DNA from 2 places in the Streptomyces sp. NPDC088915 genome. Region 1 is predicted to be linked to the other one. Evidence: riboswitches for the same ligand, from Rfam matches in the RefSeq annotation. Region 1 holds a riboswitch; the other holds the start of a gene.
The links. Region 1 has a riboswitch for cyclic di-AMP ahead of ACIP5O_RS00075 (M23 family metallopeptidase). Riboswitches for the same ligand answer to the same signal wherever they lie in the genome.
Positions count from the first base shown of each region.

Region 2: another riboswitch for cyclic di-AMP. It lies ahead of ACIP5O_RS19310 (transglycosylase family protein); the one in region 1 lies ahead of ACIP5O_RS00075 (M23 family metallopeptidase).

Region 1 is NZ_JBIVIR010000001.1:22,153-25,363, forward strand. It holds gene ACIP5O_RS00075 (M23 family metallopeptidase) at 29-1,144, opposite strand; cyclic di-AMP (ydaO/yuaA leader) riboswitch at 1,156-1,306, opposite strand; gene ACIP5O_RS00080 (PP2C family protein-serine/threonine phosphatase) at 1,651-2,856, opposite strand; gene ACIP5O_RS00085 (MerR family transcriptional regulator) at 3,059-3,211, opposite strand, start outside.
Region 2 is NZ_JBIVIR010000010.1:51,260-54,470, reverse strand. It holds gene ACIP5O_RS19320 (cytochrome P450) at 1-231, shown strand, start outside; gene ACIP5O_RS19315 (transglycosylase family protein) at 326-1,444, shown strand; cyclic di-AMP (ydaO/yuaA leader) riboswitch at 1,703-1,878, shown strand; gene ACIP5O_RS19310 (transglycosylase family protein) at 1,882-2,601, shown strand; gene eno (phosphopyruvate hydratase) at 2,994-3,211, shown strand, end outside.

The sequences.
Region 1 (3,211 bases):
GTGCGTGGTTCGCGCGGCTTCGGCGGGGTCAGACCGTCAGGCCCTTGGAGCGCAGCCAGGCCGCCGGGTCGACGCCGTCGCCGCCGCCGGGGTGGACCTCCATGTGGAGGTGGGCGCCGGAGACGTTCCCGGTGGCGCCGACGCGGCCGATCGTCTCGCCGGTGCCCACGGTCTGGCCCGCGGAGACCGTCATGGAGGAGAGGTGGCAGTACCAGACCTCGGTGCCGTCCTCCAGCTCCAGGACGATCCGGTAGCCGTAGGAGCCGGACCAGCCCGCCGACTTCACCGTGGCGCCGTGGACCGCCTTGAGCGGGGTGCCGGTGGGGGCCGCGAAGTCGAGGCCGGTGTGGTGGCCGGAGGACCACATCGAGCCGGACTGCATGTAGGTGGCGGTGAGGGTGTACGAGGAGAGGGGCATCGAGTAGCTGGCCGCGAGCTCGGCGAGGCGCTCGGCCTCGGCCTTCGCCCGGGCTTCCGCCTCCGCCTTGGCCTTGGCCTCCGCCTCGGCCTTCTCCGCGGCCTTCGCCTTGGCCTCGGCTTCGGCCTTCTCCGCGGCGTCGGCCTTGGCCTTCGCCTCGGCGGCGGCCTTCTCGGCGGCGTCGGCGGAGGCCTGCTGCTGCTCGGCCTGCTGGAGGATGCGGGCGCGCAGGGCCTCACCGGCGTCGGCGGCGCTCGGGGCGTCCGCGGTCGTCAGGCTCGCCCGCGTGACCTGCCCGGTCCGCGCGGCCCGGTCGTCGGCCTCGGTGGTGTACGTGGCGGAGGTCAGCGGGTTCGGGTTGGCGCGGTCCGCGGGGACCGTCTCCCGCTCCTCCTGGCCGGGCAGGAGCGCGCCGACGCCGGGGAGGTCGTGGGCGTCGGGCAGGTTCAGGTCCGGGAGGTCCGGGAGGGATATGGCCACCGGGGGCTTGTCCTGCGCGGTGGCGAGGCCGCCCGCGCCGACGGCCGCGATGACGCCGACGCCGAGAACGGTGGAGGAACGGGCGAAGTTGGAGCGCTGCTTGACGACCCGGTGGCGGCCGCCGGAGCGGTTCTGGGAGCGGAGGGAATCCTCGGTGGGGTTCCACTCGGTGTCCGGGGCGGAGGGGGCCGCACCGCCGCCGAAGGCATCGAAGGGGGCTTCGGGGGCAGGGGTGTTGGACGCCACGGAGGCGCGCTCCTTTCCTTCCTTCTCGCCTACCGGGTTAGCTGACGGGTTCGGAGCAGGAAGGTCTCCTACGGGCCCGGTCGCACGGGTGGGTGCGAAGGGCTCGATTCACCCCAAATGGTGGTTCCCCGGTTCCCTTGCGGGATTCGGCGCGTGCGCACGGTGCCGTCTCTTGCGACGGCTGGGACGACCGCGCTGCGTTATCGAACGTTAATAGACAGGGGGTCCCGATTCCAAGCCGTTCCCCTTGATCATTCAGTGAATTGGTAGGGAATGGTCCGACTTGACCCCCCTTCAGCAAAGCGGGCTCCGGGAGCGGCAAACCCCCTGCGACCTGACGTTACGTCAATTGTTATCGCAGGGAGATATTCCGACTACCCGTGGTGACGGGGGCCGCCGGGAGGCCGGTGGCGGGGCCGCGCGGGGCCCGGGGGGGCGGTCGGTGGCGGGGGCCGCGCGGAGCCGGGGAGCGGTCGGTGGCGGGGCCGCGCGGGGCCGGGGGGCGGTCAGTGGCGGGGCCTCCCGGGCGGCACCACCGGCATCGTCCGGCGCCTCTCCGGCTGCCCCGCCGCCGGGCGGCTCAGCGCGAGCAGCGCCATGTCGTCCGTCGCCCCGCCGCCCGTGTGGAGCCGTACGTCGTCCACGAGTGCGTCGAGCACCTCCTCGGGTCCGGGGAAGATCCGCCCCGCCAGCCGCTCCGCCGGGTCGTAGAAGACGCCCTGCGCGTTCCGCGCCTCCGAGAGGCCGTCGGTGTAGAAGAGCAGCGTCGTGCCCGGCGGGTACGGCCGGGCCTCGGCACGGTCCGGCCACGACGCGAGGTCCCCCATGCCGAGGGGCAGCGCCGGCCGGCTCGGATCGACCGGTTCGACCCGCCCGTCCCCGTGCAGCACCAGCGGGGGCGGATGCCCCCGGTTGACGACCCGTACGAAGCCGTCGAAGGTGCCGCTGCCGTCGGAGCGCGGGATCTCGGCCAGGACGGCGGTGGTGAACCCCTCGACGGCGTCGAGGCTGTCCCGGCGGGTGCCCTCCCGGTCCAGCGCCCGTTCGAGCCGCTCCGCCACGCCCTCCAGGGTCCGCTCCTGCTCGGCCGCCTCCCGGAAGGCCCCGATGACGACGGCGACGGCCTCGACCGCTTCGAGGCCCTTGCCCCGCACGTCCCCGACCACGAGCCGCACCCCGTGCGGGGTGTCCTGCACGGCGAAGAGGTCGCCGCCGATGAACGCGTCCGCCTGCGCCGCCTCGTAACGGGCCGCGCACCGCAGCCCGCCGATCCGCTCGGCGGGCGTCGGCAGCACCGCCTTCTGCGCGGTCTCCGCGATGACCCGCGCCGAGGCGAGCCGCTCGCCGCTGCGGCGCACCACCCGGTTGATGAGGAGGGCGAGCCCGGAGACGGTGAGCACGGTCAGGGTCTCGGCGACGGCCGGGGCGCGGGTGACGTCGTCGCTGAAGAGGTAGAGGCCGACCGAGGCGAGGACGGCGGCGATCCCGGTGAGGAGGGTCGTGAGCAGGGAGAAGAAGGGCGCGGCGACCAGCGGGGCGGCGGCGAGCATCGGGGAGGCGGTGTACGGGGCGGGGGTCGTCACGTCGAAGAGGATGCCGCCCACGATGATCATCGGCGGCAGCGCGCGGATGAACCGCCGGGCGCCCCGGTACGCGGGACGGCCCTCACCGCCCCGCCTCCCTCGGCCCGCCGCTCCTAGGGGGTGCCCCACCTGTTCTCTCCTGCCCGGTCCGCCCGCCCGCGGCCCCGTACCGCGCCCTTCCAGAGTGGCCGCCGCCCCGGCGGACGGCGACTCCGCACGGCCGACCGGCGTACGGGGGCGGCGCCCGGGGCCGGGCGGGACCTGGGCGCCTGGGCGGGGCCCGGGGCCTGGGCGGAACCCGGGGCCGGGGGGCGGGAGCCGGGGCCGGGAGCTACATGTTCCGCTCGGCGTAGACCGCCAGCGCGTCCCGGACGAGGACCGCGGTGCCCTCGCCGTACCTGTCGTAGTTCTTGGTGAAGCGGGGGTCGTCGACGTACATCCGGCCGAGGCCGATCACGTACTCCTTGGTCGGCGTCGTGGTGGT
Region 2 (3,211 bases), on a different contig from region 1:
CTCGGGTACGGCCACGGCATCCACTACTGCCTCGGCGCGCCGCTCGCCCGCCTCGAAGGACAGGCCGCGCTCGCCACCCTGCTGACCCGTCTGCCGGACCTGCGGCTCGCCGCCGATCCGGCCGAACTGCGGTGGCGCGGCGGGCTCATCATGCGCGGTTTGCGCACGCTTCCGGTGGAGTTCTCCCCGTCCGTACCCCTCTCGTACGGTGACGGTCCGTCAGAAATGTGATCTTCATGTGATCGGGTGGCCATCGACTTGTGACGAGCGTTCGAATGCCGCTACGTTTCCCGGCAGTCTCAGCCGTCACGCGAAAGGCGTACCTATGCGTTCCGGGAACGGACGACACCGTCGCCCCCGTCAGGCCCCCGCCATCGTCGTCGCCGCGGGCGTGACCGGATCCGCCATGGCGCTGCCCCTGCTCGCCACCGGATCCGCGTCCGCCGCCGACGCCGCCACCTGGGACCGCGTCGCCGAGTGCGAGTCGGGCGGTCAGTGGAGCGCCAACTCCGGGAACGGGATGTACGGCGGCCTCCAGCTCACCCAGGCGGACTGGGAGCGCCACGGCGGCCTGGCGTACGCGCCCAGCCCCGACCTGGCCAGCCGCGCCCAGCAGATCGCGGTGGCCGAGAAGGTCCTCGTCAAGGGCAGCGACACCTGGGCCACCTGCGCGCCGATCGCCGGCCTGAAGAACGACGGGAAGCCCACCGGGGTGGACCCGGGTCCGGCCGCCGCTCCGGCGACCTCCGTGGCACCCGTCCCCGAGTCGAACTGGAACTCGGGCTCGTCGGGCGCCTCCACGGCCGCGCCGTCCACCAAGGCGCCGAAGCCCTCCGCCCCCGCGACCGCCCCCTCCACGGCACCGGCCGCGCCGACGGCCCCCGCCGGCTCGACGGGCCCGAGCGCGCCGACCGCCCCCTCGACGCCGTCCGCGCCGTCCGCGTCGACCGGGACCACGGACCCGGCGGACCCGACGCTCCCGGCCGATCCGTCCGACCCGACGGTCCCCGTCGCCCCCGGTGAGTCCGTTACGCCCGATACGTCTGTTACGCCCGGTATCCCGGAAGATGAGGGAGCGTCGGCCGCGCCCGGCACGGGCAAGCACCGGGGCGAGGCCGCTCCGGAGGAAACCGGCAAGCCGGACAGCTCCACCGAATCCGGTAGACATGCCTCGGACAAGGGCAATCTTTCCGAAGAGGCCGAATCGACCCCGATCGCTGACGAAGCGAAGGATTCGGGCGCAACGGACAGTCAGGGCTCTTCGGGTGAATACGTCGTGCGACCGGGTGACAGCCTTTCGGACATCGCCCAGGCGAACGAACTGCCCGGAGGGTGGACCGCCCTCTACGACGCCAACAAGCGGACCGTGGGCACCGATCCGGACCTCATCCTCCCTGGTCAGAACCTCGACCTGACGAAGGGTTCGGTCCCGACGGCCGGGTAGTTCGTGGGTGTATGTCCGGTTCCGGGCGAGTGAGACATGGGTCTCTTTGTCCCAACTGGCGTGTCGCGCCCGCAAGCTCCGCTTCCGTCATCCCTCACCTGCGCAAACAGTCCCCTCCGAAGGGCAAGAAGAGGCGAAATTCGTCGTATGAGCCTCTTTGAACTTCGGGGGGGTCTGTGTCTACGGTCGTCATCGCTCGCCACCGCGGGCCCCGTCGACCGAAACGCCGAATCCTGCCGTCGGCCGACGGGAACAGTCGTCGCGCAAGCGCCGAAGGCAGGAGCGGGGGACCCAAGGTAAGTGCCGGGCCCGGCCGTCCAGACACGGACGGCCGACGACCGGCTTGGGGTGAAGCCGCGTGCTAGGACACGCGGCCGGGCAACTCTTCGGCCCGAACCCGACAGCTCACCTCGCAGGCGTCGGTGAGGAGAATCCCCATGCTGTTTTCCGTCAAGGGCAAACACCGCCGTCCCTCCAAGGCCGCCCAGGTCGCCGCGCTCGTCGGCGTCACCGGCGTCGCCGTCGCCGCCCCGCTGATGACCGCGGGCACCGCCTCGGCCGCCACGGCCTCCGAGTGGGACCGCGTCGCCCAGTGCGAGTCCGGCGGCAACTGGTCCATCAACACCGGCAACGGCTTCTACGGCGGCCTGCAGTTCACGAACTCCACCTGGGCCGCCTTCGGTGGCACCGCCTACGCCCCGCGCGCCGACCAGGCGTCGAAGGCGCAGCAGATCGCCGTCGCCGAGAAGGTCCTCGCGGGCCAGGGCAAGGGCGCCTGGCCGAGCTGCGGCGTGGGCCTCTCCGGCGCCTCGTACGACGGCGGCGCCGCCGAGAGCGCGCCGCAGGAGCAGTCGCAGCAGGAGCAGCCGCAGCAGCAGGCGCAGCCGAAGCAGGAGCGGAAGGCCGAGCAGCCGACCACCCGCAGCCAGCCGCGCCAGGCTCCGAAGGCCGCCCCGCAGAAGACCGTCACCACCCCGACCGGCAAGACGGTCAAGAAGGGTGACGGCGAGTACAAGGTCGTGGCCGGCGACACCCTCAGCAAGATCGCCGACGCCCAGGGCGTCAAGGGCGGCTGGGCCCAGCTCTTCGAGCTCAACGACGACGTCGTCGAGAACGCCGACCTGATCTACCCGGGCCAGCAGCTCCACCTGAAGTGAGCCCGGCGGGTCGCGTGAGTCCGGCGGCTCACGCGCCCCCGATGACCCTCCCGCGGTGACCACCCCGGTCCGGCGCGCCACTCCCCCGTGCGCGCCGGGCCGGGGTTCCCCCTTGATGGGGGGACACCTCTCGTACGGGACGACCCCTCGTACGGGACGACCTCTCGTACGAGACGGCCCTCCGTACGGGACGGCCGTCGGTCCCGTCTGACGGTTACCGCCCGGTAGGTCCGGGGTCCTTCGTCCCGTTGTGCATGCCCTCGGGTCCTTTTTCGTCCCAGGGGGCGGGCGCCCGGCCGGTCGGAGCCTCCGGGGCGGTTAGGCTCTTGTCGCAAGGCCAAGCGACCCTGCACCGACCTTGCGTCACATCCCGCGTCACATCCCAGAAGGAGATGCTCGTGCCGTCCATCGACGTCGTCGTAGCCCGGGAAATCCTGGACTCCCGAGGCAACCCCACGGTCGAGGTCGAGGTCGGCCTCGACGACGGCAGCACCGGCCGTGCTGCCGTTCCGTCCGGCGCCTCCACCGGTGCGTTCGAGGCCCTCGAGCTCCGCGACGGTGACCCGAACCGCTACCAGGGCAAGGGCGTCGAGAAGGCCGTCCTCGCCGT